One region of the Shewanella sp. MM_2022_3 genome, then DNA from elsewhere that is predicted to be linked to it. Evidence: predicted binding sites of a transcription regulator. Region 1 holds the regulator's gene; the other holds the start of a gene.
The links. The regulator FliA, encoded in region 1, starts transcription of late flagellar genes. The targets are predictions, from matches to a motif close to CTAAAGNTNNNNNNNNNNNNGCCGATA.
Positions count from the first base shown of each region.

Region 2: MMG82_RS02140 (VC2046/SO_2500 family protein) is a predicted target of FliA. The motif match lies at 8,142-8,168, and genes of this name have one in related genera.

Region 1 is NZ_JAKZGV010000013.1:20,179-34,067, reverse strand. It holds gene flhB (flagellar biosynthesis protein FlhB) at 1-597, shown strand, start outside; gene flhA (flagellar biosynthesis protein FlhA) at 992-3,091, shown strand; gene flhF (flagellar biosynthesis protein FlhF) at 3,103-4,482, shown strand; gene MMG82_RS09660 (MinD/ParA family protein) at 4,487-5,368, shown strand; gene MMG82_RS09655 (RNA polymerase sigma factor FliA) at 5,361-6,074, shown strand; gene cheY (chemotaxis response regulator CheY) at 6,122-6,505, shown strand; gene MMG82_RS09645 (protein phosphatase CheZ) at 6,519-7,256, shown strand; gene MMG82_RS09640 (chemotaxis protein CheA) at 7,272-9,581, shown strand; gene MMG82_RS09635 (chemotaxis response regulator protein-glutamate methylesterase) at 9,602-10,726, shown strand; gene MMG82_RS09630 (membrane anchored protein in chemotaxis locus) at 10,764-11,258, shown strand; gene MMG82_RS09625 (ParA family protein) at 11,323-12,114, shown strand; gene MMG82_RS09620 (chemotaxis protein CheW) at 12,098-13,078, shown strand; gene MMG82_RS09615 (chemotaxis protein CheW) at 13,086-13,580, shown strand; gene MMG82_RS09610 (DUF2802 domain-containing protein) at 13,734-13,889, shown strand, end outside.
Region 2 is NZ_JAKZGV010000002.1:200,667-218,293, forward strand. It holds gene MMG82_RS02080 (GGDEF domain-containing protein) at 1-1,418, opposite strand, end outside; tRNA gene MMG82_RS02085 (tRNA-Asn) at 1,621-1,696, opposite strand; tRNA gene MMG82_RS02090 (tRNA-Asn) at 1,742-1,817, opposite strand; tRNA gene MMG82_RS02095 (tRNA-Asn) at 1,849-1,924, opposite strand; tRNA gene MMG82_RS02100 (tRNA-Asn) at 1,974-2,049, opposite strand; gene uvrB (excinuclease ABC subunit UvrB) at 3,129-5,150, shown strand; gene rrtA (rhombosortase) at 5,299-5,913, opposite strand; gene queC (7-cyano-7-deazaguanine synthase QueC) at 5,910-6,629, opposite strand; gene queE (7-carboxy-7-deazaguanine synthase QueE) at 6,818-7,486, shown strand; tRNA gene MMG82_RS02125 (tRNA-Tyr) at 7,667-7,751, opposite strand; tRNA gene MMG82_RS02130 (tRNA-Tyr) at 7,869-7,953, opposite strand; tRNA gene MMG82_RS02135 (tRNA-Tyr) at 7,993-8,077, opposite strand; gene MMG82_RS02140 (VC2046/SO_2500 family protein) at 8,203-8,691, shown strand; gene MMG82_RS02145 (DUF406 family protein) at 8,856-9,143, shown strand; gene MMG82_RS02150 (EAL domain-containing protein) at 9,333-11,516, shown strand; gene MMG82_RS02155 (YchJ family metal-binding protein) at 11,634-12,128, opposite strand; gene MMG82_RS02160 (hypothetical protein) at 12,158-12,733, opposite strand; gene smrA (DNA endonuclease SmrA) at 12,866-13,456, shown strand; gene MMG82_RS02170 (M2 family metallopeptidase) at 13,597-15,447, opposite strand; gene MMG82_RS02175 (TetR/AcrR family transcriptional regulator) at 15,666-16,304, shown strand; gene MMG82_RS02180 (acyl-CoA dehydrogenase) at 16,321-17,627, shown strand, end outside.

The DNA.
Region 1 (13,889 bases):
CTTCCTGGGAATGTCTACCACGCCTTAGATTTACTGGTATGGATGTTTATCCTACTTTGCTCTTCCGTATTATTCATTGTGGTAATCGATGTGCCATTTCAGATCTGGAACCATAATAAACAGCTGAAAATGACAAAGCAGGAGGTCAAAGACGAGTATAAAGATACCGAGGGTAAACCTGAGGTCAAAGGGCGAGTCCGCCAAATGCAGCGTGAATTAGCGCAGCGACGCATGATGGCCGAAGTTCCCAATGCGGATGTGATTGTGGTGAACCCTGAGCACTATGCAGTGGCGATAAAATATGATGTTAAGCGCTCTGCAGCACCGTTTGTGATTGCTAAGGGCGTCGATGAGGTTGCCTTTAAAATTCGTGAGGTAGCAAGGGCGCATAATATTGCCATTGTTACTGCACCACCACTTGCGCGGGCTATTTACCATACAACGAAACTTGATCAACAAGTCCCTGAAGGTCTATTTACCGCGGTAGCACAGGTACTCGCTTATGTATTCCAGTTAAGGCAGTATCAAAAAGGGCGTGGCCGCAAACCTATCCCTATTCCCGTTAATCAACCTATTCCTGAAGATCTGAAGTACTAGGGCGTGTTGACGTTTCATGGTTATTTTTGCAGCAATTAGGCTGGCTTTTATGCAAGGCAAAGTCCGTGCCGTGTAGTTATTCTACATAAACGGACGATAACGCGGCAGAAAAGCCAGCCAAATGCAGCCATCAGTAATCGTCTTGTAAGCCCTTACTCTTACTTTCTGTCATAAAAGCAGCTCGTCATTTGAGTAGAACAACCACACATCTTTCTTCGTTTCGCGCCAGAATGAACAAAATATAATCTTGAAATCTCAACAAGTCGTAGTAACGAGTAAATAGTGCTCTAACGTAAAGTTAGCTAGCTACATATTAGCTTTACTACCTGATTGTTAGTTGTTGGCGTGCTTTTTGCTTTTAGGCAGTTATACGTCAAAGTTTAGGTATCTGTGAATGGATGTTAAAGCCTCCTTAGGCCAAGTAAAACAGTTGAAGCTAAGCTCTTTTAAGGGCATAGGTACGCCAGCACTAGTGCTTGCAGCATTGGCGATGATTGTACTGCCAATTCCCCCGTTTCTACTCGACATCTTATTTTCCTTTAACATTGCTTTAGCCTTGATTGTGCTTTTGGTCGCGATTTATACCGATAGACCTTTAGACTTTGCTGCCTTTCCAACCGTTTTATTAGTTGCGACACTGCTTCGACTTGCACTTAACGTGGCATCGACCCGTGTGGTATTACTCGAAGGTCACAACGGTGGTGATGCGGCGGGTAAGGTCATTGAAGCCTTTGGCTCCGTAGTGATTGGTGGTAACTATGCCGTTGGTCTAGTTGTATTTATCATTCTGATTATTATCAACTTTGCTGTTGTTACCAAAGGTGCTGGCCGGATTGCTGAGGTGAGTGCTCGCTTTACCTTGGATGCGATGCCTGGTAAGCAAATGGCAATTGATGCTGACTTAAATGCGGGGATTATTAATCAAGATCAAGCCAGAACTAGGCGGGCTGAAGTCACCCGCGAAGCTGACTTCTATGGCGCAATGGACGGTGCGTCTAAGTTCGTTAAGGGCGATGCTATCGCGGGTATCATGATTTTAGTGATCAACATTCTCGGTGGTTTTATTATCGGGATTGTGCAGCATGGTTTGACATTCTCTCAAGCGGTTGAAATTTATACCCTCTTAACAATAGGTGACGGGTTAGTCGCCCAAATCCCAGGCTTATTACTGTCAATTGCTGCGGCATTGATGGTAACTCGCCAAAATGAATCTGGCGATATGGGTCAGATGTTGATGAGTCAGATGTTTGACAGTCATAAATCGCTAGGGATTGCTGCTGGCGTATTGTTCGTTATGGGGATTGTGCCTGGAATGCCGCATATGGCGTTTTTAAGTTTCGCCGTTTTAACGGGATGTGCGGCTTATTTTATATTTAAACGTAATGAGGCTAAACGTGCCAAAGCCCTCGAACAAGTCAAAACGGGCCCAACGGAAAGAGCCGAAAGAGAGCCTAAGGAACTTAGCTGGGACGATGTGCATCATGTCGACACTATTGGTCTTGAAGTGGGTTACCGTTTGATTCCCTTAGTCGATAAAGGTCAAGGTGGAGAATTACTCAGCCGGATCAAGGGCGTACGTAAAAAGCTTTCGCAAGAATTGGGATTCTTGGTTCCTGCGGTTCACATACGTGACAATTTAGACCTTTCGCCTAATGCCTATCGTATTTCTCTTATGGGCGTTGTTGTGGGTGAGGCGGATATTCGCCATGACTGCGAGCTCGCCATTAATCCGGGACAAGTGTACGGTAAGTTAGATGGCATTGAGACCCGTGATCCTGCCTTTGGTCTCGAAGCCGTGTGGATTGCCCCTGAGCTGCGTGAACATGCCCAAACCTTAGGGTATACGGTAGTGGATGCAGCGACGGTAGTGGCAACTCATATCAGCCAAATATTGACGAATAATGCAGCAAAACTTTTAGGCTACGAAGAAGTGCAACAACTGATGGATATGCTTGCTAAACACTCGCCTAAGTTGGTGGATGGCTTTATTCCTGATGTGATGCCGCTCGGAAATGTCGTAAAAGTGATGCAAAACCTATTAAATGAAGGAGTTTCTGTCAGAGACTTGCGTACCATAGTGCAAACTTTGTTAGAATACGGCACTAAGAGTAACGATACTGAAGTGTTAACGGCAGCGGTGCGTATCGCATTGAAGCGCATGATAGTTCAAGAGATCTCAGGCCCTGAACTCGAAATACCTGTCATAACTTTGGCGCCAGAATTGGAACAGATGTTGCATCAATCAATGCAAGCAACTGGTGGCGATGGTCCAAATATCGAGCCAGGTCTTGCAGAGCGTATGCAGCAATCCTTAGCGGATGCCGCTCAAAAGCAAGAAATGGTTGGCCAGCCCGCTATTTTGCTAACGTCAGGTATGTTACGTGCGACACTGTCTCGCTTTGTTAAATATACTATTCCTAATCTCAGAGTGATTTCTTACCAAGAAATCCCCGATGAAAAGCAAATACGCATAGTGTCTGCCGTCGGCCAGTAGAGGACGCATAAGTGAAGATTAAACGTTTTTTTGCCAAAGACATGCGTGCTGCACTGGCCCAAGTGAAGGACACGCTCGGCTCCGATGCGGTGATTATGTCCAATAAAAAGGTGAATGGCGGTATTGAGATTGTCGCTGCCGTTGACTACGACGAGCCAAAAGCGAAAGCGCCTGCTGCCACTCCGACCTTTATGGATGTGAGTGATGACTTAGTTTCGCTCGGCGCCAAAGCGCCGATCCGCGCTGAAACTAAGCTAAAACCCTCGGCGCCAGCGGACTCACTCCAAGCCTTGCTTGAGAAGCAACAAAATCGTTTAAACCAACAACTCACGCATCAACAACAAGATGCAGAGCTTCCTGCATGGGCTAAAGGATTACAAGCTACCGCAGCTGCGCCTAAAGCTGAGCGCCGTGATATGGGCAATCCCTTCGATAAAAAGTCACAGAGTTCGCAAAAGCAAAATGCCGATCTTGAAGCCATGCGCGACGAGTTATCATCCTTACGTAATTTGTTGACCCATCAGGTTTCAGCATTGATGACTGAGCATAAAAAGCGTATCGACCCTGTCGGTGCCATGCTGGAGTCAAAGTTGTTGGAGGCCGAGTTTTCACCAGCGGTGGCAAACAAATTAGCTGCGCTGAGCCAACACTATACTCCTGCAGAATTAGTTCGTGCACTGCCGCAAAGTCTTGCGAATATGCTTGATAATCAAGGTGATGATATTGTTAAGCAAGGCGGTGTTGTGGCATTAGTTGGTCCCACTGGTGTGGGGAAAACCACTTCCTTGGCTAAACTGGCCGCACGCTTTGCTGCTCACCATGGTGCTGACCAAGTGGCATTGATTACCACAGATCATTATCGTATTGGCGCCTATGAGCAATTGGCCACCTATGGCAAAATCATGGGCTGCCCAGTCAAACAAGCCCATGACCTTGCTGAACTAGAGCAAATTCTGTATCAGTTTAGAAATCGCAAGCTAGTATTGATAGATACCGCGGGTATGGGCCAACGAGATATGCGGCTTTACCAGCAACTTGATAATTTAACTGCAAATAGCAGAATACCTATCCGCAGTTATCTGGTACTGTCTGCCACAGGACAGCGCCGCGTGCTGCAAGATGCTGTAAATCACTTTAAACGCATTCCCTTATCTGGTGTTGTACTCACCAAACTTGATGAATCTGTGTCTTTAGCGGGCGCATTAAGTGTGTTGATCCAAAGTGGATTGCCATTAAGTTATGTTACGGATGGGCAGCGAGTGCCCGAAGATATGAAAGTTGCTGATACTTTGATGCTCGCTGAGCAAGCATTAGCGGCCTTAGAAAACACAGAACAACAATCGTTACCAGACACAGCGTGGTCAGATAATATGACCTGTGCATTTGAGTAGAGTTATGACCCTGGATCAAGCAAGTGGTTTACGTATGATTAATCAACCCTATAACGAAAAAGTGAAAGTAATCGCGGTTACGGGTGGTAAAGGTGGTGTGGGTAAAACCAGCGTATCCATCAATACTGCTGTAGCATTAGCCGAGAAGGGCAAGCGTGTCTTAGTGCTTGATGCTGACCTTGGCTTAGCAAACGTCGATGTCATGTTAGGGATCCGTGCTGAACGTAACCTTTCCCATGTATTGTCTGGCGATGCTGAGTTAGATGACATTATTGTCCGGGGGCCTAAAGGTATTGGGATTGTGCCAGCTACATCGGGTACTCAGGGCATGGTAGAGCTAAGTCCTGCGCAACATGCGGGCTTAATTCGTGCTTTCAGTGAGATGCGCACCCAGTTTGATATTCTCATCGTGGATACTGCCGCGGGGATTTCTGACATGGTACTCAGTTTCTCCCGTGCGTCACAGGATGTGTTGGTTGTTGTTTGTGACGAACCAACGTCTATTACTGACGCCTATGCGTTAATCAAAATCCTCAGCCGTGAACACGGCGTCTTCCGCTTTAAAATTGTTGCAAATATGGTGCGTAGTTTACGCGAAGGTATGGAATTGTTTGCTAAACTCAGTAAAGTGACCGACAGATTCTTGGACGTGGCACTTGAATTAGTTGCGACCATTCCATTTGATGAAAATTTGCGTAAATCGGTTCGCAAGCAAAAGTTAGTGGTTGAAGCTTATCCTAAGTCTCCCGCTGCAATTGCTTACCAAGGTCTAGCGAATAAAATTATGAGCTGGCCAGTACCACAGCAACCTGGTGGGCATTTGGAGTTTTTCGTTGAGCGCTTAGTTCAACGACCAGATTTTCAAGAGGAAAAAACGAGTGAATAAAGCCGCAGCGTATACTTGTTTAGACAATAAAACGTCAATCGTTGAACAGTATGCACCGTTGGTTAAAAGAATTGCACATCACTTGCTCGCCAGATTACCTGCCTCTGTGCAGTTAGATGACCTGCTACAGGCGGGGATGATGGGATTATTAGAAGCATCATCTAAGTTTGATGGCGGTAAAGGTGCAAAGTTTGAAACCTTCGCCGGCATAAGGATCCGTGGCGCCATGTTGGATGAAATCCGCCGTGGCGATTGGGTTCCTCGTTCTGTCCACCGAAATAATCGTCGAGTTGCCCAAGCCATTGATGAATTAGAGCAAGTGCTAGGTCGTGATGCGCGCGACACAGAAATTGCAGAAAAACTTGATATGACGCTCGATGAGTACCATCATATTCTTAATGATGTTTCTGTTGGTAAAATCATAGGGATAGAAGACTTAGGCGTATCACAGGATATACTCACTACAAGCGATGATATTAGCGATGGTACGTTTGAGGTCTTGGCAGAAACCCAGTTTCATTCTGCACTTGTTGAGGCGATAAAATTATTGCCCGAAAGGGACGCGCTAGTGCTATCGTTATACTACGATGAAGCATTGAATTTAAAAGAGATTGGCGCCATTCTTGAGGTAAGCGAATCGCGTGTTAGCCAGATATTAAGTCAGGCAATGTTGCGACTCAAAGGCAAACTCAAGCATTGGACATAAGTATAATTATTAATTGAGCACTGAATGTCAGCTCACCGGAGGAAACCTTGGACAAGAATATGAAGATTCTCATCGTTGATGACTTTTCGACAATGAGACGTATCATCAAGAACTTGTTGCGAGACTTGGGCTTTAACAACACCCAGGAAGCGGACGATGGCTCAACCGCCTTGCCAATGTTGCAAAAAGGCGATTTTGATTTTGTCGTTACAGACTGGAATATGCCAGGCATGCAGGGTATCGATTTACTTAAAGCCATTAGGGCCGATGACTCCTTGAAGCATCTACCGGTATTAATGGTCACTGCCGAGGCAAAACGTGAACAAATTATTGCTGCTGCACAAGCGGGTGTGAATGGGTATGTGGTAAAGCCTTTTACCGCAGCAACATTGAAAGAGAAGCTAGATAAAATATTCGAACGACTCGCTTAAGCAGGGATGAGCTATGAAGTCACATACATCAGGGCTCATCACGCTCGAGCATGCTCAGCGTTTAGTCGAACTGTTAAGCGCGAATGAACAAAATCAAGCTGATGATTTATTAAGAGAACTGGCAGCTCCTCTTCAGAGGGAACTTTTTGATGAGGTAGGCAAACTCACTCGCCAATTGCATAGCGCTCTTATGGATTTCCAAATCGATAATCGGTTAGTTGAGTTAGCCAATACAGAAATACCCGATGCTAAGGAACGGCTAAGTTATGTCATTGACATGACTGAACAAGCTGCAAATAAGACTATGGATGCTGTTGAGGAGTGCTTGCCGTTAGCGAATGCATTAACCGCGAACATCCAACAAGTGATGCCATCGTGGGACAAATTAATGCGTCGTGAAATTGCCCTCAGTGATTTTAAGGTGCTTTGCCATAACGTTCAGCATTTGATGTCGCGAAGTGAATTGGACTCAAACCGATTACGCGAATTGCTCAACCAAATATTGATGGCGCAGGATTTTCAAGACCTGACTGGACAAATGATCCGCAGGGTAATCGATCTAGTGATGGAAGTTGAAAGTAATCTGGTGTCTATGCTGACGGTGTTTGGTGAGCAGCCAATAATTGAGAGTCAGATTACTCAGAAAAATAATATTGAAGCTGAAGGGCCGATAATGAATGCCGAGCTTCGTCAAGATGTAGTAACAGGTCAAGACGAAGTGGATGATCTGCTATCGAGTCTGGGTTTCTAACTGGGAGTCAATTTGATGGCCTTTGATGTAGATGAAGAGATACTCCAGGACTTTTTAATCGAGGCGGGGGAAATATTAGAGTTGCTTCAAGAGCAGCTTGTTGCCCTTGAGAATAATCCTGATGATACTGACTTGCTAAATGCCATTTTTAGGGGGTTTCACACCGTAAAGGGCGGCGCAGGTTTCCTAAGTTTGACTCCCATGGTTGATGTCTGCCATGAGGCAGAAAACACATTCGATTTATTGCGTACTGGCAAGCGCAGTGTCACAGCAGAATTAATGGATATTATTCTTCAGGCTGTTGATGCGATTAACACCATGTTTGCTCAAACCCAGCAGGGAGAGCAACAAGATCCTGCTGATGCTGCATTACTTGCAAAGTTAAAGTTACTTAGTTCTGGTGAGCCTCTGCCGTCAGAATTAGGACAAACTGCGTCAGAGCCTGAATCTATTGCTGAGCCCGAACCCGAGCCCGTTATTGAAACTGTTGTTGACGTTGTCGCAGTTGAAGAGATGCCTGTTGAGGCTGTGAGTTCTTCAAACTCAAGTATTGATGAGATTAATGAAGCGGAGTTTGAGGCTTTGCTTGATGCACTGCACGGTAGTGGAAAAGGTCCCGGTGTGACTAACACTACTAATGCTGATGCTGTGGCAGTACCCACTGCGTCAACTCCCTCTGTATCAAATACAGCCAAGCCCAAAGTACAACAAGCTACCAGCTCGGGTGATGATATCACTGACGATGAGTTTGAAGCCCTGCTTGATGAGCTTCATGGTTCAGGAAAATTTAATGGCAAAGTAGATACACCTATATCACCTCAGCCTAAGGTTGAAACTGTTGCTGTGCCAGTGTCAACACCAACACCAACTGCTGTTGCTGTCGATTCAGACGAAATTACTGACGATGAATTTGAGCGTTTACTCGACGAACTTCATGGAAAAGGTGGGGCACCAGCCAAAGCTGTTGCAAAAGTGGAATCTGCGAAACCGACTCCCACTCCTGCCACATCTGCTGCGGCTCCTGCTGTGCCTAAAGCCAGTGTTACTCCGGTAACACCTCCAGCAGTTAAACCTCAGGCCGAAGTTGCGCTCGCCGAGAAGGCTCCTGTTAAAGCGGCCGCTGCCGCATCAGCAAATGTTCCTCAAGGTGAAACGACCGTTCGCGTAGATACTGCACGACTCGACCAAATCATGAATATGGTGGGAGAGCTGGTATTAGTACGTAACCGTTTGGTAAGTTTGGGCATTAGTCGTGATGACGAAGAGATGTCTAAGGCACTCGCGAATCTAGATTTAGTGACTGCTGACTTGCAAGGTGCGGTCATGAAAACCCGTATGCAGCCTATCAAAAAGGTTTTTGGCCGTTTCCCTCGCGTTGTTCGTGATTTAGCCCGTACGCTCAATAAAGAAATTGATTTAGTGTTGGTCGGTGAAGAAACTGACCTTGATAAAAACTTGGTTGAGGCGCTTGCGGATCCTTTAGTGCACTTGGTTCGTAACTCGGTCGACCATGGTATTGAAATGCCAAATGACCGTGAAGCCTCTGGTAAACCCAGAACGGGGACGATTACTCTATCGGCAAGCCAAGAGGGTGACCATATTCTGCTAAAAATCGAAGATGATGGCGCAGGTATGGATCCCGAAAAGTTAAAACAAATTGCCATTAAACGTGGCGTGCTGGATGAAGATTCCGCTGCGCGTATGACGGACAATGAAGCTTATAACTTGATCTTTGCCCCAGGCTTTTCGACTAAGGTCGAGATTTCAGATATCTCTGGTCGTGGCGTGGGGATGGACGTGGTTAAAACCCGTATCACCCAACTCAACGGTACTGTGCATATTGACTCGATGAAAGGCAAAGGCACCATACTTGAGATTAAAGTGCCGTTAACCTTGGCAATTATGCCAACGCTTATGGTTGATGTTGCGAAACAAGTTTTTGCATTACCTTTATCCAGTGTTAATGAGATTTTTCATCTCGATCTTACCAAAACCAACATTGTTGACGGACAACTCACTGTCATCGTTCGCAACAAGGCCGTGCCGCTCTTCTATCTAGAGCATTGGTTGCATAGAAATAAAACTACCTTCAAACATGGTGACAAGAAACATGGTCATGTTGTGATAGTGCAGTTAGGTATGATGCAGATCGGTTTTGTTGTGGATGCATTGATTGGCCAAGAAGAGGTGGTGATTAAGCCACTGGGAGCCTTGTTGCACGGTACGCCAGGTATGGCTGGGGCAACGATTACATCCGATGGTGGTATTGCGCTCATTTTGGATGTTCCTGGGTTATTAAAGCATTATGCGAAAAATAAAAGTTAGTTCCCAAGTTAAGGAATGGAATGGCCATTAAAGTATTAGTCGTTGATGACTCAAGCTTTTTTAGACGACGTGTTAGTGAAATAGTCAATCAAGATCCTGAACTGGAAGTGATCGCGACGGCTGCTAACGGGGCTGAAGCGGTGAAGATGGCTGCTGAGCTTAATCCCCAAGTAATCACTATGGACATTGAAATGCCTGTCATGGACGGTATCACCGCCGTCCGTGAAATCATGGCAAAGTGTCCAACCCCGATTCTGATGTTTTCATCATTAACCCATGATGGCGCTAAGGCCACCTTAGACGCCCTAGATGCGGGTGCGTTAGATTTTTTACCTAAACGTTTTGAAGATATCGCGACCAATAAAGATGAAGCGATTTTGTTATTGCAGCAAAGAGTCAAGGCTCTTGGTCGTCGTCGAATTTTCCGTCCAGTGGCGCGTCCTAGCGTTGCCCCAATTACCCCAAGACCAAGCTCTGGCTCGGTATTAGGGAATGTGGCCACTCCTGTTCAAAGTGCACCTGCGCCAGTGCGCACGTCATCTGTATCGTCTATTCGTGCTAGTGGTAAGCAATACAAATTATTGTTAATTGGTACGTCGACGGGGGGGCCTGTCGCCTTACAGAAAATTTTGACTCAGTTTCCAGCAAATTATCCGCACCCTATTTTGCTGATCCAACACATGCCAGCCGCTTTTACCCCAGCATTTGCAAATCGTTTAAATGGTTTATGTAAAATCGAGGTAAAAGAAGCGGCAAATGGCGATATTTTGCGTCCAGGTTGTGCGTATCTAGCGCCAGGTGGAATGCAGATGATGGTAGAGCGTACAGGCGTCACAGGCCGAATAAAAGTGCTCGCTGGTAGTGCTGAAATGAATTATAAGCCTTGTGTCGATATCACTTTTGCTTCAGCCTCAAAAGCCTACGGTGGAGATGTGCTTGCTGTAGTGTTAACTGGAATGGGAGCTGACGGCCGAGAAGGAGCACGCATGCTTAAAGCTGCCGGTGCGACCATTTGGGCGCAGGATGAAGCGAGTTGCGTCGTTTATGGTATGCCTCAAGCAGTGGCCAGTGCGGGTATTGCCACTCAATCCATTTCATTGGAGCACATGGCTGAGTCGATTTTAAAAGAGTCTGCACGTGGCTAGCAGCAAGTCACAGATAAGCACAAATATTGTGCTTATTATGGTGCTAATGATGATGACGATCGTTTGTCTTGGTGCCTTAAGTTTCGATTATCATCGAAAAAACATAAAATTGCTTGCTGATGTTAAACGCTTAGCATCGACCCAAGTCGTGCTCATGGTGCCTGATGAGCAAGCTAAGGTCATTGCTGATTGGCTTGCCACACACCCAGAACAAACTAAGGCTATGCTAAAAATGGTGGCGCCTGGTGAACATAATGCAGTGACTCTTGGGCCTGAAATGCCAGCGGCGGATGGTAATAATATTCCGCCTTTACTTGAAAAAGTGCCTGAGATGGATAAACAACAGTTATCCTCTCAGTCACCTGCTGAATCATCAGTCTCTTTGCGTTTGCAAAATGAAGCAGCATTGACAACAGAGGTTCGACAGGAGTCGACTCAAGTTCCTGTGGTGATTTCGGAAAATGCCGACGGTGTTAAGGTGATAAGTCTGCCTAACGGTGGCATAAGAGTCACGACAAGGGAAGAAGAGTAACGTGGTGGGCCGCGATCATTCCACTTATAAATGGCACAGAATCAACATTTAAGAGGTCAGTGCTTTGAAAGTCTGGACCATAGCGAATCAAAAAGGTGGGGTCGGTAAAACCACTTCGGTAGCAAGTTTAGCGGGAGCACTCGCTAAACGGGGTAAGCGCGTCTTGATGATTGATACCGATCCTCATGCTTCACTCGGTTACTACCTTGGGGTTGACTCAGAAGAGGTGCCAGGTTCTCTTTTTGATGTATTTGTTGCGCACAATCATCTTACAAAAGAGCTAGTTAAATCGCATATCGTACCAACTTTGGTGGATGGTTTAGATTTATTACCGTCGACTATGGCGCTAGCAACACTGGATAGAGCTTTAGGCCATCAAGAAGGCATGGGACTTGTCTTGCGTAATTTGCTTGCCCTTGTTGCTGATGAATATGATGTTGCCATCGTCGACTGCCCGCCTGTCTTAGGTGTGCTGATGGTGAATGCGTTAGCCGCGAGCCAACATATTGTCATTCCTGTGCAAACAGAGTTCTTAGCGATTAAAGGGCTTGAGCGCATGGTCAAAACTATGGAAATCATGGGGCGGTCAAAGAAGACTCGTTACAGTTATACCGTAGTCCCAACCATGTTTGATAAGCGTACTAAGGCATCTCCTGCTGCGTTGCAGGTGTTGAGTGAACAGTATGGTGAGAGTCTATGGCGTGATGTTATTCCTGTAGATACTAAGTTTAGAGACGCAAGTTTAGCGCATTTACCCGCCTCCCATTATGCAAGCGGTTGTCGTGGTGTAAAGGCCTATGAAAGATTATTAGATTTTCTTTTAGCTGGGGAGTTTGGCCATGTCAAAATCGGTTGATGAAACTGTTTTTGATTTTTTTGAATTATTATTGCACGAAGACGATAGTGCCTTTGGTGCTTCCCCCATTAAATCTCAAGAAAATGTTGCGACCGCTTTTGATAGCAGTAAAAAAACGGAAACTCAGCAGCTCAATAATGCCATTTTGGCAGAGCATGAGCGGTCTAAAGCGGATGTTAAAGCTACTCTAGAGCCTGAAGTACAACCTATTCGGGCAAAAAGCATTGTTACTGTCTCCTCTAAGGAAAGTGCTGAGCCGTTAGTGAATAAACAGTCGCTAGAGCGCCTGCTTGCGCCAGTCCTAAAAGCGGAAGCTACAGTTGTTGATAAGCCAACTGAGGTTATCGAGCAACCTTTACCAGCACCCAAGCAACCTGTAGCAATAACGGTGGCTGATGTTGATGAGACTGCGAATGTTGCGCCGACGCAAGTCGATAACTTATCGACTGTGCCCGACACCCAAGTCGGCTTTGCGCCTCCAAGTGTGACAAAAGATCTGCAAGAAGTACTCGATGATGAGTTTCAAGTACTATTCTTTAAGGTAGCTGGGTTGACGTTAGCGGTTCCATTAGTCAGTCTCGGTGGTATCGTCAAAGTAGAACGGATTAATCATATTATTGGCCGTCCTTCTTGGTTCCTTGGTGTACAAACTCATCGAGAAGAACAGTTAAATCTAGTGGATACCTGTGCATGGGTTATGCCAGAAAAATACACAGATAAACTGGCGCAATCGGTAAATTATCAATATCTTGTATTATTAGAGGGCAGTAATTGGGGATTAGCTTGTGAGTCCCTGCTTAATGCAGTAAAAATTACCAAATCGCAAGTAAATTGGCGCAGCAAAGCAGGGAAACGTCCTTGGCTAGCTGGTGTGGTTAAAGAACAAATGTGTGGCATTTTGCACGTACAAGCCTTAGTTGAAATGCTTGATGCGGGTTTAGGCTGTCAGGACTCCATTGGTTGAGGTAAACATGAAAGATACAAGAAATGTCGCAGCCGTGGCTGCAAGTAAAGATGATGCAGTATTGCAGTGGGTTACCTTTAAGTTAGACAACGAAACTTATGGTATTAATGTCATGCAAGTGCAAGAAGTGCTGCGTTATACCGAAATTGCTCCCGTACCTGGTGCACCACACTATGTTTTAGGGATTATCAATTTACGCGGTAATGTGGTTACTGTTATTGATACCCGCTCACGTTTTGGGTTGCAATCAGCAGAAGTGGATGATTCGACACGTATCGTGATCATCGAGGCAGAAAAGCAAGTCATTGGTATTTTGGTCGATAGTGTTGCTGAAGTCGTTTACTTACGCCGTTCTGAAATTGATAACGCGCCTAACGTTGGTACAGAAGAGAGTGCGAAGTTTATTCAAGGCGTCAGCAATCGTGATAATGAGTTGTTGATCTTAGTTGATTTAGACAAACTATTATCTGATGAAGAGTGGGCTGAGTTAAATCAACTCTAAATATTCATCGGAGGCGGCAGATAGTGTCTATCTGCCGCTTTGCTTTTTGTTATGCGAACGATTCATTTGGCTTTAATTTACTCTTTTAGTTTTAGAATGCCACTTGATGAGTCGGTGCTGATTTCAGCTGATTGTGATGCGTAGGGATGATGAATGGGCGATGAATTTTTAATCGCAGCCTTAGTTTATGTGATTGCGTGTTTAGGTTTAGTTCTTTACCTTCAGAAACAATTAAGTAAGTTGCGCAGTAAAGTTGAAGCGTTAACCGTATTAGTGAAAGAGGGCGATCGTCAGCGCGAGGGCTTTAAG
Region 2 (17,627 bases), on a different contig from region 1:
CTAATGGTGGGATTTTCTTTAAGCATTTTTAATGTAGTGATCACCACGAGTTTATCTAATTCTGTGCTCATTCCATGGCGCTCCGCCATGGCAATGACTGTGGTGGTCGGTAAAAACTTCCCTTCACTATTGTAGAAGCGTGCCAGCAACTCGCGATATACCTCGACATCGTTACGGCAAGGTTGAATCGGTTGTTGGAAAAATTTAAGCGCTTGGCGGGTGACTAAGTCGTTGATTGCCAGTTTCCAACGGTCGTCACCAAATTGCTGATCCGCATTGAGTTTCTCTTGAATATGATAACTATTAGGACCAAGGGTTTGCGCTATGCTGACAGCCGTATCTGCAAGGGATAGCAAATTGACGGGATCAGTCCCTTGTTGGTATGGGACAAGCCCGATATGTGCCGCGGATTCTGCTTTGATCATCTGTTGATATTCATCAAGGAAAATTTTCAGTTGATCTAAAAACTTAGGTCCATCCTTTAACACTAAATCGGGCAAAAAAATCGCAAAATCGGCACTGGAAACGCGGTAGCACTCTGCATCGGGATATTTTGAACAGGCTTTACGAATGCAATTAGCCACATTCGATAAATAATCGTCACCCGCTGAGCGCCCTTGAAGTTGGTTGATATGAGCCAGTTCAGTCGCTTTAACCATGGCCATTAATCCGAGTTGAGGAATCGCACGATTGCTAATACTTTCCAACTTGGAGGTAAAACGAGGACGACTGCCAAACCCCGTAATGGGATCTTGATAAGCCACTTTATGCAGTTTCTGGTTTTCCTGTGTGAGGCTATCGACTCGTGATTTTAACGTTGTACGGCATTCCTCAAGCGCTAATCTGACGGGGGTCATTTCGCCATTCAGTCTAGAAGACTCTATGGCTGAAAAACTCAACTCCGGAACATGCATAATATAATCGGCAGCATAACGGATAGAAGATTTTAATTTATTGATAAGTAATAAAAAAACAACAACTAATACAATGTAAGCTAGCAGCAATGAGAATCCTAGCTGCTGGGTATTGGCAATGGCGTTTTCGATGGCTTGGTTAACACTCAACTTAACTTGTAACCGACCCGCAGGCAGCTTTTGTGTATGTGACAAATCTAAGGAAAATAACCCAGCAAGTGGGTGAGCCATTTGGGCGTTGAGTTCACCTTGAGTGTAATTAAGTTGCCCATCAGTATCATCAATATATTGAAAAAATTGCAGAGGGTAATGTTCGGAGAGGCGTTGGTAAAGTTCGCTACCATTACCTTGCCACTGGTCAAAGTTGACCATGTATTGTTTGAAATTATTGAGTTCCTGCTGTTGTTCTGCCTGTAACTGGTGATTTTCGCTTTGATAAATCCAACCAAAAAGGCCTAAAAAGATCAGCAACAAAAAAATGGGATACGATTTAGACATCGCCATAAAATTCGCTCTCAATATGTCAAAGTATGTGCAATAAGATATTGCATGAGATTTGAAATAACACCGTTATCTGCGTGATGATACACGGTATTTTGGTTAACAAACTGCTCACAGTGTAACCGTATTTAAGGCAAAACAGAAATGAAAAGCGTGATCTATAAGCGTTAGATGTAGGATAAAAAACAGATGAAGTGAAATAAAATGGCTCCCCTGACTGGACTTGAACCAGTGACATACGGATTAACAGTCCGCCGTTCTACCGACTGAACTACAGGGGAGTAGAGGGTGCGATATGACTATCGACTTTAGATATTACTTTAAAATGGCTCCCCTGACTGGACTTGAACCAGTGACATACGGATTAACAGTCCGCCGTTCTACCGACTGAACTACAGGGGAATCGTTTTAACGTATCAGCTTGCTAACTAAGTGGCTCCCCTGACTGGACTTGAACCAGTGACATACGGATTAACAGTCCGCCGTTCTACCGACTGAACTACAGGGGAATCGTTAGTTATCTAACTGTATTCTCATTGATTATCAATGATTAAAGAGTGGCTCCCCTGACTGGACTTGAACCAGTGACATACGGATTAACAGTCCGCCGTTCTACCGACTGAACTACAGGGGAATCGCTTTAATCGTCTCGATGACTCGTTGAGAACGGAGCGCATAGTAAAACGCTCTGTTGGAGGAGTCAACTCGAGTTACTAAAAAAAGTGTAATTATGCTGTTAAGTGCTCATCTAATGTGCATCATGGTGTAGAAATCAGCATTTTGATGAAGAAATAACTTAACTTTTCGCAAGATAGCGCTGTTCGGTACCATAAAATTTGTCAATGAAAAGTGCTCAAAGGCTGGCTCATATCTTCAATTGCTTAAAGATCCGTCGCTTGAGCATCAAAATCACTACGGCATTGAATAAATACACGAAAGTGCAAAATTGGCTGAATGTTTACAGGAACTAATAGCAAACAAAGTCAATGCGGATTCCGGCAGATGCGAACCCTTACTCAGAAAGGTTTTTGCCCGCATAAATAATCGCTTACCTCGTTATAATGTTAATGATGCTATTTGGGCTGAGTCTATTGCGTGAGTAGTGAGCGCTGACGTTTAGGCGAATAGAGCCACAACTCGGGCATTATCCTCTTTCTAGTCACTAGATGAGCGCCGTTAAACATTAAGATGACCATTTGATTGCAGCAAAGTGAAACTTTTTGACTACGGCGTTTTAGTGCTCAAACTGACGATAAAACGCACTGAAATTCAGGATTAATGCCAAATTAATACACAAGGAAGGACTTTCATCTGCTTACAAAATTGCAACTTAAATTTATGCTAAAAAAGATAAGGCTTGCAATTGTCAACTATCTGAAATTTAAGGATTAATATTTTTATCGCCAAAATAGTGCAATTTAAGTCCATCGCCCGTGCACCAAGGGTTTGCCGCTTGTTTTAAGTCGCAACTCACAGGGTTATCCACAGAATTTGTTGATAAGTCGAAATAAGCGAGAAACCATGCGGGATTGAGGAGTATTTTTCATCCCCAACATTGGAGATAAATGGTTTGTAATTTAATTACATTTGATAAAAGTTACTACTTGTTACATTGGCGTTTATGTTCAGTGTAGGCTGATTATAAGATAACTGCTGGAGCTTAATCTGTCTCTTGATTAGAATGGTTCGACTAACCACAAGGATATGTAGCGCGTGTCAGAATCTGTTTTTCAGCTTGAATCCCAATTTGCCCCCGCAGGTGACCAGCCAACAGCCATTGCTAAATTGGTTGATGGCCTCGAATCAGGCCTTGCTTGCCAAACCCTATTAGGGGTGACGGGCTCTGGTAAGACGTTCACCATCGCCAATGTGATTGCCAAGCTTGGGCGACCGACCATTATTATGGCGCCAAACAAAACACTCGCCGCACAGTTATATGGCGAGATGAAAGAGTTTTTCCCCAATAATGCGGTGGAATATTTTGTCTCCTATTACGATTACTATCAGCCTGAGGCGTATGTCCCCGCATCTAATACCTTTATAGAAAAAGATGCCTCGGTAAACGCCCATATTGAACAAATGCGGCTCTCGGCCACTAAAGCCCTGCTGGAACGCAAGGATGTGGTGCTGATTGCCTCGGTATCGGCGATTTATGGTCTTGGCGATCCTGACTCTTACCTAAAGATGCTATTGCACCTGCGCCAGGGCGATACCATGGGACAGCGGGAAATTCTTAAGCGCTTGAGTGAATTGCAATACACCCGCAATGATATCGAGTTGCAGCGCGGTACCTTTCGTGTTCGCGGCGAAGTGATTGATATTTTCCCAGCCGATTCAGACCGCTACGCGATTCGGGTGGAGCTATTTGACGATGAAATTGAACGCTTAAGTGAGTTTGATCCGTTAACTGGGCAGATTATCAAACGTATCGCTCGCACTACAGTGTACCCTAAGACCCACTATGTGACGCCGCGGGAAAAGATCCTTGAAGCCACCGAGCTGATTAAGCAAGAGCTGCGTGAGCGCAAGCAATATCTGCTCGACAATAATAAATTGATTGAAGCACAGCGGATCCACGAGCGTGTGCAATACGACATTGAAATGATGGTGGAGCTAGGCTATTGCTCCGGCATTGAAAACTACTCCCGCTATTTATCAGGACGCGCCCCCGGTGAGGGGCCGCCAACGCTGCTCGATTACTTACCCGCTGATGGTTTATTGGTTATCGACGAATCCCATGTCACCGTGCCACAAATTGGTGCCATGTATAAGGGTGACCGTTCCCGTAAAACCACCTTGGTGGAATATGGCTTTCGTTTGCCCTCGGCGTTGGATAACCGGCCGCTGAAGTTTGAAGAGTTTGAGCAGTTAATGCCGCAGACGATTTATGTGTCGGCGACGCCAAATCCCTATGAATTGGATAAGAGTGGCGGCGAGATTGTTGAACAAGTTGTGCGGCCCACAGGATTGCTCGACCCTGAGCTTGAGGTGCGCCCCGTTGGCATTCAAGTGGACGATTTGCTCTCTGAGGTCGCTAAACGGGTTGCGGTAAACGAGCGGGTGTTAGTCACCACGTTAACTAAACGTATGTCGGAGGATTTAACCGAATACCTCGATGAGCATGGCGTCAAAGTCCGTTATTTGCATTCGGACATTGATACCGTGGAGCGGGTGGAGATCATCCGCGATCTGCGCCTGGGTAAGTTTGATGTGCTGGTCGGGATTAACTTGCTGCGCGAAGGCTTAGATATGCCGGAAGTCTCACTCATCTGTATTTTGGATGCAGATAAGGAAGGTTTTTTACGTTCGGAGCGTTCGCTGATCCAGACCATTGGTCGCGCCGCGCGTAACGTTAATGGTAAGGTGATCCTCTATGCCGATCGCATCACCAACTCGATGGCAAAGGCGATGGGCGAAACCGAGCGCCGCCGTGAGAAACAGCGAGCCTACAACCTTGAGCATGGCATTGTGCCAAAAGGCGTGGTCAAGCGTATTACCGATGTGATGGATGTGGACGATGGCAGAGAGTCTGAAAAGGGTTATGGTCAAGCATCCCTTGGCAGAGTCGCTGAGCCTAAAGCCAAACGTTATCATGCAGATGCTGCCCAGCTGAGCCATGATATCGATAAGCTCGAGAAGCAAATGCATGAACATGCGCGTAACTTGGAGTTTGAACAGGCGGCGGCCTTGCGTGATGAGGTGAAACGCTTAAGGGAATTACTGATCAGCGCATAAATGAGTTTCTCGCCTAAGCAAGGCGTTAAGACTCGACGCTGTGATGCTAACGTTCTGCCACTAGGGTGTTTTACTGAATAAAAAGCCGCTAAACACATTGTGTTAGCGGCTTTTTATTGGATTAGATCATCAAAGAAGAATCGAGACTTTATGCTTTTTCTTTGGTTAGCATCGTGCGTGGGAGCATAAAGAATAAGAGCGCGCAGACTAAGCCACAGATCAAACCAACTAAATGCGCCTCGGTGGCCACCCGCGCGCCGATCATTGCGGTTACATCATCACTGGCACCATAGAACTGTTCATGGCAGACTTTGACTATCACCCCGAGCAGCAGCAAATAACCAGAGTACATTTTGCGGCGAATATCCTGCACTGCACCAAAGGTAAATAGGCCATGTAACATGCCGCTCAAGCCTACATAGCCAAATAATTGTGGGTAACCTAAATACAGACCAATGCCTTCAAACAGACAAAGCAGGATAAACAGCGCGGTTAATCCCTTAAGCTGGTAGTGAAAGTGGTGCAAAAACAGTACTACCCATAATCCAGCGAGGTTCATCAACAGGTGCCAATGATTGGTATGCAGCAGATTACCGGTAATCAGGCGCCACCACTGGCCGTCACTGATATCGCTGCGTCGATAGGCGAGCAGATTATCTACGCTTGGGGTAAAAAGTCCCGCAACATACAAGAGCGCGCAGAGCAGACTGACGACAAGCGCCAGCCAATAGGGGCCGAGTTTTGTTAACGTCACCAGTCTCACGCCTGCGGTTTACCCGTTTCAGTTGCCTTGTCGAGCGAGGTCATCACCTCTGCTTTATTTTGCAGGTAATCCTCTAAGCCTCGTTTACGAAGGTGGCAAGCAGGGCAGTCACCACAACCATCACCGACAATGCCGTTATAACAGGTCAGGGTATGGTGGCGAACTAAATCGAGCTGCTGGTATTTATCGGCCAGCGCCCAAGTTTGGGCCTTGTTGAGCCACATTAATGGCGTGATGATCTCAAGCTTTTTATCCATGCCTTGCACCAGTGCTGATTCCATTGCACGGACAAAGTCGTGGCGACAGTCGGGATAACCCGAAAAATCGGTTTCGCAGACACCGGTAATAATCGCCTCTGCCCCTAATTGGTAGGCGTAGATCCCCGCCAAAGTCAAAAATAGGATATTACGCCCAGGCACAAAGGTATTGGGCAGGCCGTTTTCCATTAACTCGTGGGACACTGGGATCGCATCCCGGGTGAGGGCAGAAATGGCTAACTCGTTGAGTAAACTCACATCCATCACTTTATGGCTGGTGATGTTTAAGCGTTTGGCGAGGGATTTAGCCACGTCAATTTCTTCACGGTGGCGCTGTCCATAATCGAAGGTGATCCCATGGACTTCATCATACTGTGTTAAGGCTTGAATAAGACAAGTCGTTGAGTCTTGTCCGCCACTGAAAACCACTACCACCTTTGAAACTGATGCTGCTGACATAGGATCCACTTAAATTGACACATAAAATAGGGCGTAAGTGTAACTCAGGCGCTAGGGCTTGCAAACTCTTTGCTGGCGCGTGGCGACGGGTATGCGGCACTTAGTATCACAATGGCAGAGGCGGTAAAAACTTGCAGCTGCATCTAAAATCCTCTATAAATGCCGCCCCAGAAAAACGGAACGCTAGCATGAATTACCCAGTCAACGAAGTCTTTGAAACCATTCAAGGTGAAGGTGTCTTTACCGGAGTACCCGCCATTTTTGTGCGTTTACAGGGTTGCCCTGTGGGATGCGCTTGGTGTGATACGAAACAGACTTGGGATCTGCTTGAGGAAAACAAGGTGTCACCCGAACAAGTGATTACCGTCGATGGTTCTGTGGGTCGCTGGGCAAACCATACGGCGCAGAGTCTTATCGAGGCGTTCAATGCTAAGGGATACACGGCGCGCCATGTGGTGATCACAGGTGGTGAACCTTGTATGTACGATCTGCATGAATTAACTCACACGTTCCATGCTGCCGGCTTTGCCACTCAAATCGAGACCAGTGGCACCTTTGAGGTGAAGTGTGATGCTGATACCTGGGTGACTGTCTCGCCCAAGATCAATATGAAAGGGGGTTATAAGGTGTTAGCGCAGGCATTGACCCGCGCCAACGAGATAAAGCATCCGATAGCGACCGAACATCATATCGACGAACTCGATGAGTTACTCAAAGGGATTGATGTGTCAGCGAAAACTATTTGTTTGCAACCGATCAGCCAAAAACCAAGGGCGACGGAATTAGCCATGAAGGTGTGTATTGCTCGCAACTGGCGTTTATCGATTCAGACCCATAAGTACTTGAATATCGATTAATCGCCGCTTAGTGCTGTGCACTCTTCTTTAACGATCCGAATGGGGCGTTTTTTATCAGCTAAATCTATGAATTAAAGACAATAGTTTTAAGTAAGCGATAAAAATAATTTTGGATAAGGTGGAGTGTTAGAAACAAAACTTAGGGAATAAAGCGGTATATAGCGTGAGATGAGAAAGAAGTGGTGGAGGGAGAAGGATTCGAACCTTCGAAGGCGGAGCCGTCAGATTTACAGTCTGATCCCTTTGGCCACTCGGGAACCCCTCCACATATTTTCTTCCGACTTTTAAGTTGCGCTTAAAAATCATCTTAAATCTTGGCCAGATTTAAGGGTAAAGCAAGTTTACAGCAGACTAACGATTGACGAAGCACAGAAGATAAAAGTGGTGGAGGGAGAAGGATTCGAACCTTCGAAGGCGGAGCCGTCAGATTTACAGTCTGATCCCTTTGGCCACTCGGGAACCCCTCCACGAGTATCTTTTATAGCATCGCTAATTGTTAGTGCAAATGGTGGAGGGAGAAGGATTCGAACCTTCGAAGGCGGAGCCGTCAGATTTACAGTCTGATCCCTTTGGCCACTCGGGAACCCCTCCTCAATTGCGGCCGCCATAGTAGTCAGAAACCTTAGGCATGTAAAGTCTAAATATGAAAATTTTCCTAAAGTTCTTGTTCAACTGGTCGATTAACTGACAACGAGTTGTTTTAGCGATGTTTTTTTATGCAAATCGATGTTCCTTTAATCAATGAAGCCCAAATTGGCTCCCGCTTAAATGCGGCAATCGAACACAACAGGCGAGGTGAGTTTGCCCTGTTGCTGTCGCTATTGTCTGCTGACGCGAGGGACATGGCGCAGTTTCAATGGCAAAAAGAACTCGATACTGCCGAAAAACTACAACGTCAGTTTGAATTACCACCAAAACAAACGTTAGTGGCGGATTTATCCTCAGACAATCATATTATCGACAATAGCGCCGTGTTTATGCAGCAAGGGGCAAGAGCATTTCAATTGCAACAGGCCTTGCGACCGGAAGCGTTAGTGATCCGAGGTGGTGAACCCATCGCCATGGCCGAAGCCTTAAGTAACTGTGAGTTTACAACTCGCTTGCGTCAGCGTGGACAATTGCAATCTCCTCAAGTTGAAATCATGCACTTTGCTGATCAACTGGCGATCCAACGTAATTTGATCCCACGCTTAGCCAGTGCTTAATGCTACTGAGGCTATTTATTATCAAAGGTATTATTTCGGGTAATAAGCGTGAGCAATACCAGAGTCTCTCTCATCATCATTCCCTATAATTAGTCGTTAGTGATATTAATGTTGAGTCGATTATGTTGAGTTTTTAACATGAGACCATTAGAGAGGATAACCCTATGAAAGGTATCATTGCAGGACAAACCCCCACAGTAAACGACACATGTACCGATTGCGGCAGCTTTGTCGACATCGGTGCTGTGATTGATGAACAAGATACTGTGCTTGAGTTGCAGTTTACGGGTGGCGAGGCGGAAAATGAGGCGGCAAAGATGGTTGAGCGTGCCCAGACACGTTTTCGACACACGCAAGCGAGCGTTACTCGAGGTGAAACGGGTGTGACGCTCAAACTGGTATTTGATGTCAGTGTCGAAAAAATGATTTTCCAGTTAGAGAATGGTCTATAGCGCAACCCCTGTGATACAAGTCGAGGTTAATTTGTAATAAAGTGTGGCCGATGTTGCTGTTTTAAATGTAGATCGTGTAATCTGCGTCAACAAAAACAATGATAAATCGGCTCCATTAACACTCCTATCTTTGGTGTGTTAGTCGCAGCATTATCGTTTTACCCAACACGAAGTTTTGTAGGGATCAGAGTGAAGCGACGTCAGCATCAACACTTATTAGAGTCTTTAGTCCATTCTACGGCAAAGCAGCAGGGTGATTTCACTAAGACGGCAGAGTTAGCGACAGAGCTACTGTGTCAGAATTTAGCGGTCTCCTTGGTGTCGGTGTGGATTTTTTCTGCCGAGCAAAACACCCAATCTCTCGTCGCCCAGTTTGGGGCGATGGCGCTGCAGGACATCTACCGTCCTAAACTGCTGCAAACGGTGCCGCGTTATTTAAATGAACTAAAAAATCACAGACATATAGATGCTGGTAATACGCTTATTGACCCGCGGTTGACCGAATTAGTCGATAGTTATTTTATTCCACGCCAAATTTTATCCAGTCTCGAAGTCGGCATCCGTATCAATGGCCATCTTGAGGGCGTGCTCTGCATTGAGCGCGCGCAGCTCACACACCATTGGCACGATAGTGAAATTCATCTGGCTTGCCAAATGGCCGATCAATTAGCCCTCACTCTTGCTACCAAACATGCTTACGATAAAGAAGAACGTCTCAGCCTTTTTCGCTGCGCCATAGAACAATCTCGTCAAATGACTATGTTGATTAACTTGCACACTGAAAAAGTGGAGTACGTTAACCAAGCACATCAGGATATTAGTGGTATTTCGCGGAGCAGGAGCGTTGGCACTAATTTACGTGATTTAACTTTTTTCAAACAGCACAATGCGTTAGCTGAGCAGACCTTAGCAAAAATTTTCAGAGGTGAACTGGCAAAAGGTGAAGTGCAATTTAATCGTGCTGATGGTAGTCGTTATTGGCTGAAATATGTTGTGAGCCAATTTATCACCGATAGAGGCAATCATTACGCTTTAGTGTCGGGTGAAGAAAGTACGGATGAGCATAACTACAAAGCGGAGTTGGAACGTCTGGCGTGGCGTTGTAGCTTGACTGGACTTAACAATCGCAGTCACTTTAATCGAGTGCTCGAGCGAACAACACATGGGCTACTGTTGCTAGTCGATTTAGTCGCCTTTAAGCGTTTTAACGATACTTATGGTCATGAAAATGGCGACAGCCTGTTGATTGAGATTGGCCGGCGCTTAAAGCATTTTTCAGACATCAACAAAGCGACTGAAATCGCTCGTGTCGGTAGTGATGAGTTTGCGGTATTACTGACCGACGATAACGCAGTTTATGATCTGGACTATATCAGCACCCGCTTATACCAGCATTTAGCCATGCCGATATTAATTGGCCGTGAACAAGTGGAACCTAAACCCGCACTGGCCGTGGTTGATATTGCGTCGGTGGCAAATTTATTTGCACCACTGACCTGCGCCGATATTGCAGTGCAATATGCGAAGAAGAAAAAGGGCACAGCAATTCAAGTCTTTAACAGTACATTGCTGAGTGCGTTTAAGGAAGATGCGCAAATTGAACGCGATTTGCATAGTGCTATTCGCGGTCGACAATTTGAGCTTTATTACCAGCCCTTAAGGGATCTCGAACAGCAAACTTATATCGGTGCCGAAGCGCTTATTCGTTGGCATCATCCCAAAAGAGGCGTGCTATATCCCGGCGCGTTTATTGATATTGCCGAGCAATCGGGGATGATTAATGCGATAGGCAGTTGGGTATTAGAGGCGGCCTGTCGGCAATTGAATATTTGGCAGCATCACAATGCCGATCTTAGCATGCATGTTAATGTGTCTGCGCGGCAGTTTTTTAGTGGTAATTTGTATGAACAAGTATGGCAACTCTTGACCCGTTATCGTTTAAAGCCCAAAACCTTAATTTTGGAAATTACAGAGACGGAACTCATGGGCGATATTCGCCATGCGACCTTATTGTGTCAGGAGTTGGCTGAACTGGGGGTAGGCTTGGCTATCGATGATTTTGGGACGGGTTACAGCTCGATGCGCTACCTTAAACAGTTTCCTATCAGTAAGTTAAAAATCGATCGCTCGTTTATTTCAGATTTGACGATTAGCCGCGAAAGCCAAGAAATCGTCTCGGCCATTATTGCGATGGCGAGTGCGCTCAATATTTCCTTGACCGCAGAAGGGGTAGAAACCGTCGAGCAGGAGGCGTTTTTAGCCAAGAGTTTGTGTCATCAGGCACAGGGATATTTATACAGTCCAGCCCTGCGAGAACCCGAGTTTGCGCAGTTTTTGCTGGCCGCGAAACAATCGAGTTTTATCGCCCACTAAACCAGATGTTCGTATTGGTGTGATGAAAAAATTAAGGCAATCAATTGATTGCCTTTATTTTATGAGTCGATTGTTTTATGAATCGATAGTTTTATGAGTCGATACTGTCATCAACAACTATCGTGTTAAGCAGCACTGTTTAAATTTCTTACCACTCTGGCAAACACAGGGATCGTTGCGCCCAGGGCGTTTGGCTTGCATTTGTTGTCCTTGGGTATAGTACCAACGGCCCTGTTCAAATATAAACTCAGATCGTTCATAGATTGCATCAATCTCACCCGCGAGTTTATACCAAGCTTTGAAGGTCACATTGCCGCGTTGAGTACCATCGGGATAGATTTTTTCATTCGCAGCTAAGACCTCAAGCCCTAACCAATGTGGATGTGGGCCTTGCTGTAGTTGTTCGAAGGTTAAGCCATCGAGAAAGTCTACATGGTGAGTTTTAATAATGTAATCAAAATTTTTCAACACAAATGCGCAGTAGCGTGAACGCATTAGTTGTTCGGGACTGGTGGCCACTTGAGTCCCTGAATCAACATTAAGGTGCAACGTTTCACAACAGTGCTGATAAGTTTTTTGGCTGCCACAGGGACAATAGGCTTCTGGTGTCATGAGTGTAACTTGCTCAATAATAAAGATTATTATTTTGGTTTTTTACTGTCAGGTAACGGCGGAAACTGACGGCCATAGTAAAGATTTGGCACAGGCTTCGCATTCAAATAAAAACTAGGCTCGGCTCGATTGTTCATATCAAGGGTGACATTCCAGCGGTGCTGGGTGTCTTTTTGTGTGCCAATGACGAACTTGCCAGCAAATTCACTCACGGGTTCGCCAGTCTCTTCGGCGGGATAAAAACGCACTAAATAATAGCCTGTGTCGAACGCGCTGTTGCCTGATAATTTGCGGTTTAGCACCCGAAAGTCGATATCGATACGGGCCTTTTTGGTTCGGATTTTATCAAAAAAGCGTTGATAAATGGCGACAATATTATCACGGCCATAATAAATTTCTTTACTTTGACTTTCTGACAGATAACTTGCGTCTTTAGCATAAATCTCGGCAGTGACGTCGTGATTAAGTTCATTAAATGCTTGAGTAAACAAAGGATAATTCGCATTTATCAATTGATCTGTTGTCATGCTGGTCTTGGCTTTTGAGGGGGTCGCAAAACTCGGCAGCGACAATAGGCATATCAGGGCTAGCAGCAAAAATCTCATTACATTATTCTAATCAAGCATTCATGGCGCCACTATAATGGAGGCGCCCGCTGAACTAAAGGGGTGAATGTTTACAAAGTGTGTTTCTGTTGTAAAAGTGCACACTGAGTGTGAAGAGTGGAGGAGCTTGCCATGCTGGATAATGAATCGGCACTATTTTTTGAAGAAATGGCGGGAGTTGTGCCACTTAAAGGTGATGTCAAGGTGGTGAATTTACAACCTAAGGCATTAACGGATGAGCAAATTCAGCGCCGTGATGCGCTTCAACGTGAGGCTTATTTGGCTTGTATGCCGCTGGATTTAAGCTTGATCCCGATTATGGCACCCGATGATATAGCCAGTTTTAAGCGTGAAGGGGTTCAGGGGGCTGTTTTTAAGCGCTTAAGGCTGGGGCAGTACAGTATTAAAATGGAGTTAGATGTGCATGCCTACCGTTTGAGTCAGGCCAGAGATGCGTTACTCAATTATTTGTTAGCGGCGCAGGCCCATGGTGAACGTTGTGTGATGCTCATTCATGGTAAAGGCCATAACAGTAAACCCGTGGCTGGATTGCTTAAATCAGCGGTATGTCACTGGTTATCTCAGCTTGATATGGTACTTGCCTACCATTCTGCGAAAACCGAGCAGGGCGGCACGGGCGCCTTATATGTGATGTTGACTAAATCCGAGCAGCTTAAGATTGAGAATAAAGAGGCAAATCGTAAGGGAATGGGTTGGCGTTAATGGATTTGCGAACGCATTGATTTCTCTGATTGGCGCGAGCGTTAGACCTTAATACTGGAGCTTAAAAAAATGCCCAACATTGTTGGGCATTTTTATCGGTTTAGTTTAAGGCGTGGATATGACTCGCACCTGAGGCTTAATTACCAGCCACATTGACGATTCGCAGCTTTGTTCTGCTCATCAAGCCAGATTTTAAGCGGCGCAAAATAATCGAGTACTGCGCTCGCATCCATCATTTCCGTTCCTGTGACTTCTTTTAAGGCAACGGGCCAAGGTTGGCTTGCACCAAGCGCTAACATTTTATTGAGTTTTTCTCCAGCCGCTTGATTGCCGTAAATACTGCATCGATGCACTGGGCCCTTGTCTCCAGCCGTTTCACACAGCGCCTTGTGGAACTGGAATTGCAGAATATGCGCGAGGAAATAGCGGGTATAAGGCACATTACCGGGCACATGGTATTTTGCACCTGGGTCAAAATCGGCTTCGCTGCGATCAGTCGGGGCCTTAACACCTTGGTATTTCTCTCTTAATTCCCACCAGGCTTGGTTATACTGCGCTGGAGTGATTTCACCGCTAAAGACTTTCCAGCGCCACTGGTCAATCATCAAACCAAAGGGGAGAAAGGCGATTTTATCCAGAGCTTGTTTAAGCAGTAAGCCAATATCCTTCGAAGCATCGGGCACGTCTTCGAGCAAGCCAATCTGTTTTAGATAGCTCGGGGTGATAGATAGTGCAATCGTGTCACCAATGGCCTCATGGAAACCATCATTGGCACTGTTTTTAAACAGGAAAGGCTGCTGTTTATAGGCACGTTGATAGAAGTTGTGTCCAAGTTCGTGGTGAATGACGGTGAAGTCTTCAGCGGTTTTCTGGATACACATCTTGATGCGGATATCATCGAGGTTATCCAGATCCCATGCCGAGGCGTGACAAACGACATCACGGTCTTTGGGTTGTAAGAATAAAGAGCGGCTCCAGAAACTTTCGGGCAGCGGCGCAAAGCCCAAAGAGGTGAAAAAGCTTTCGGCTTGTTTCACCATCTTCTGCTCATCGTAGCCTTTCTGCTCAAGTAGCTCGGTCACATCATAGCCTGGATCGGCATCATTCGGGGCGACGAGATCGTACACATTCCCCCATTGCTGCGCCCACATATTCCCTAGCAAATGTGCCGGAATCGGGCCTGTTTTCGGCGCAATGGCATCACCGTATTCGTTATTCAGCTCGCCGCGAACATAACAATGCAGGGATTCGTAGAGGGGTTTAACTTGTCCCCATAAACGGTTTAATTCCTGTGAAAATTCATCGGGTTTCATATCGTATTGGCTGCGCCACAACTCGGACAGATTCGCGTAGCCTAAGTCTTTTGCGCCTTCGTTAGCGAGTTCAACTTCACGTTGAAATAGCGGACGCATTGGTTTTGCAATTTCACGCCAGCCTTTCCACGCTTCAAGTAATTTAGCGGGATCCCGCGATTCCGCCATCAGGGTAGACAGTTCAGGTTGCGTCATACATTTGCCATCGGCGAAGCAATATTTGCCTTTACCGTAGAGCCCATTGAGTTCGGAGCTAATTTGCGCCAGCTCAGCATTTTTGGCGGGATCCAGCGGCGCCGGTAACACAAGTGCACTGCGAAGAATATTCAGTTTGCGCGCATTGGCGGGATCGAGTTCCACATTGGCATACTTTGCGGCTTCAGTGGCAAACTTAACGGAAGCGGCGCTGACTTTTTCACCCACGGCGGCCGATAATGCTGCGGTATCTTCGGTAATAAAGTTGCTGTAAATCCATTCGGCACGATTCGCTTCGATGGATAACTGCGCCATTTGCGCTTCCGCATCTTGTATAAAGGCAATGGCCTGGGCTTTATCGGGCGCATTTTTGTTAGCTGTAGTAGCATCGGCCTTGCTTTGTGCATCATTACAGGCGCTTAAGCCTAAGGTTAGCGCAATGGTGAGCGCGAGTGTCGTGGGATGATTTAATCGAATAGTCATGTATTACAATCCGCTGTTGTTTTTGTGTTGCACATTCTACCTAAGTGGATTGTATTTTGAATAAAACTTGATGGCTTTTGGCTCTTTTTTGCAATCACTGTGATTGGCTTGTTAAGCCTCGTTGTTGTGACGAAGCTTATTTGGTCATTTTTCGTTTGACAATGACCATACCAATGTTTAATTTAAACGAGTGTTTTAAATTAATTCAAGGTCACGGAATGGCAAGTCGATCTGATACAAAAACAAGAATACTTGATGCTGCAGAGAAACTCTTTGCTGAAAGAGGTTTTTCTGAGACGTCATTACGACTTATCACTAGCAAGGCAGAGGTCAATTTAGCGTCGGTGAATTATCACTTTGGCTCTAAAAAAGAGTTAATCCGTGCAGTGTTAGCCCGCTATTTAGACGTTTTTATGCCCGCTGCATCGACGGCTATAAAACGTTTACATACTGCATCCTCTCAGGCTTCGCTAGAGGATATTTTATCGGCGTTAGTCGATCCGTTATTGGATTTAAATGACTTGCGCACGGAAGGTACCACAATTTTCCTACAGCTACTTGGACGAGGTTATATCGAAAGCCAAGGGCATCTCCGCTGGTTTATCACCACCCACTATGGACAACATCTAGATACCTTTGTGAAGGCGGTATCGGCTAGTGCTCCGCATATTCCTCAGGCAGAAATGTTTTGGCGCTTACACTTTACCCTCGGCACAATCGTTTTCACTATGGCTTCAGCTGACGCCTTAAACGATATTGCTGCGGCCGAATTTGGCGAGCACAACGATATTGAAGCCGTGATCCGTAAAGTGATCCCCTACATGGCCGCGGGCGTATCAGTTCCCGTAGCTTCTTAATAAAAAGGTCTTGATTATGTTGACGATTATAATTATTGCCCTGATAGCTGTTATTGCGCTGTTTGCAGTAAAAAGCCTCAGAATGCAATTTATCACCCAGCCAGTTTTCCATTTTTTCAAAAAAGTGTTACCGCCATTATCCGATACTGAGCGCGAAGCGATGGAAGCGGGCGATGTATGGTGGGAAGGGGAATTATTCCGCGGTAATCCGAACTGGAACACGCTGCACAGCTACGGCAAGCCAACGCTGACGGCAGAAGAGAAGGACTTTATTGATAATCAGGTCATGACGGCCCTGACAATGATCGATGATTTTGACATTGTCCATAATCGTAAAGATTTGCCGCCAGAGCTGTGGGATTATTTCAAAAAAGAAGGCTTCTTTGCGCTGATCATTCCGAAAAAATTTGGTGGTAAAGCGTTTTCGGCTTATGCCAATTCGACGATTGTGAGCAAGTTAGCTAGTCGTAGCGTGAGTGCTGCGGTAACTGTGATGGTACCTAACTCATTAGGCCCTGGTGAATTATTAACTCACTATGGCACTGAAGAGCAAAAGGAACGTTGGTTACCTGCATTAGCTAAAGGCGATGAAATACCTTGCTTTGCGTTAACAGGCCCAGAAGCAGGCAGTGACGCGGGCGCAATCCCAGATGTGGGCATTGTGTGCCGTGGTGAGTTTAACGGCGAAGAGGTATTAGGCCTTAAATTAACCTGGAATAAGCGTTATATCACCTTAGCACCTGTTGCAACGGTATTAGGTTTAGCCTTCCAGATGCGCGATCCTGACGGTCTATTAGGTGATAAAAAGAATCTTGGTATTACCTGCGCGTTGATCCCAACGGATCATCCCGGTGTGGTGATTGGTCGTCGTCATAATCCACTTAATATGGCGTTTATGAATGGTACAACCCAGGGCGATGAAGTCTTTATTCCGCTCGATTGGATCATTGGCGGTCCAGAATTTGCGGGCAGAGGCTGGCGCATGCTGGTTGAATGCTTATCAGCGGGTCGCGGTATTTCTCTGCCAGCGCTGGCAACTGCTTCAGGCCATATGGCAACCAAAACCACCACAGCGTACAGTTATGTGCGCCACCAATTTGGCATGGCGATTGGTCAGTTTGAAGGGGTGCAAGAAGCCCTTGCTCGCATTATTGCCAATACCTACCAGTTAGAAGCTGCACGTCGTTTAACCACCACAGGCATTGACCTTAAAGTCAAACCCTCAGTGGTGACGGCTATTGCGAAGTTCCACATGACCGAACTTGGCCGAGCTGTTATGAACGATGCGATGGATATTCAGTCGGGTAAGGGGATCCAATTAGG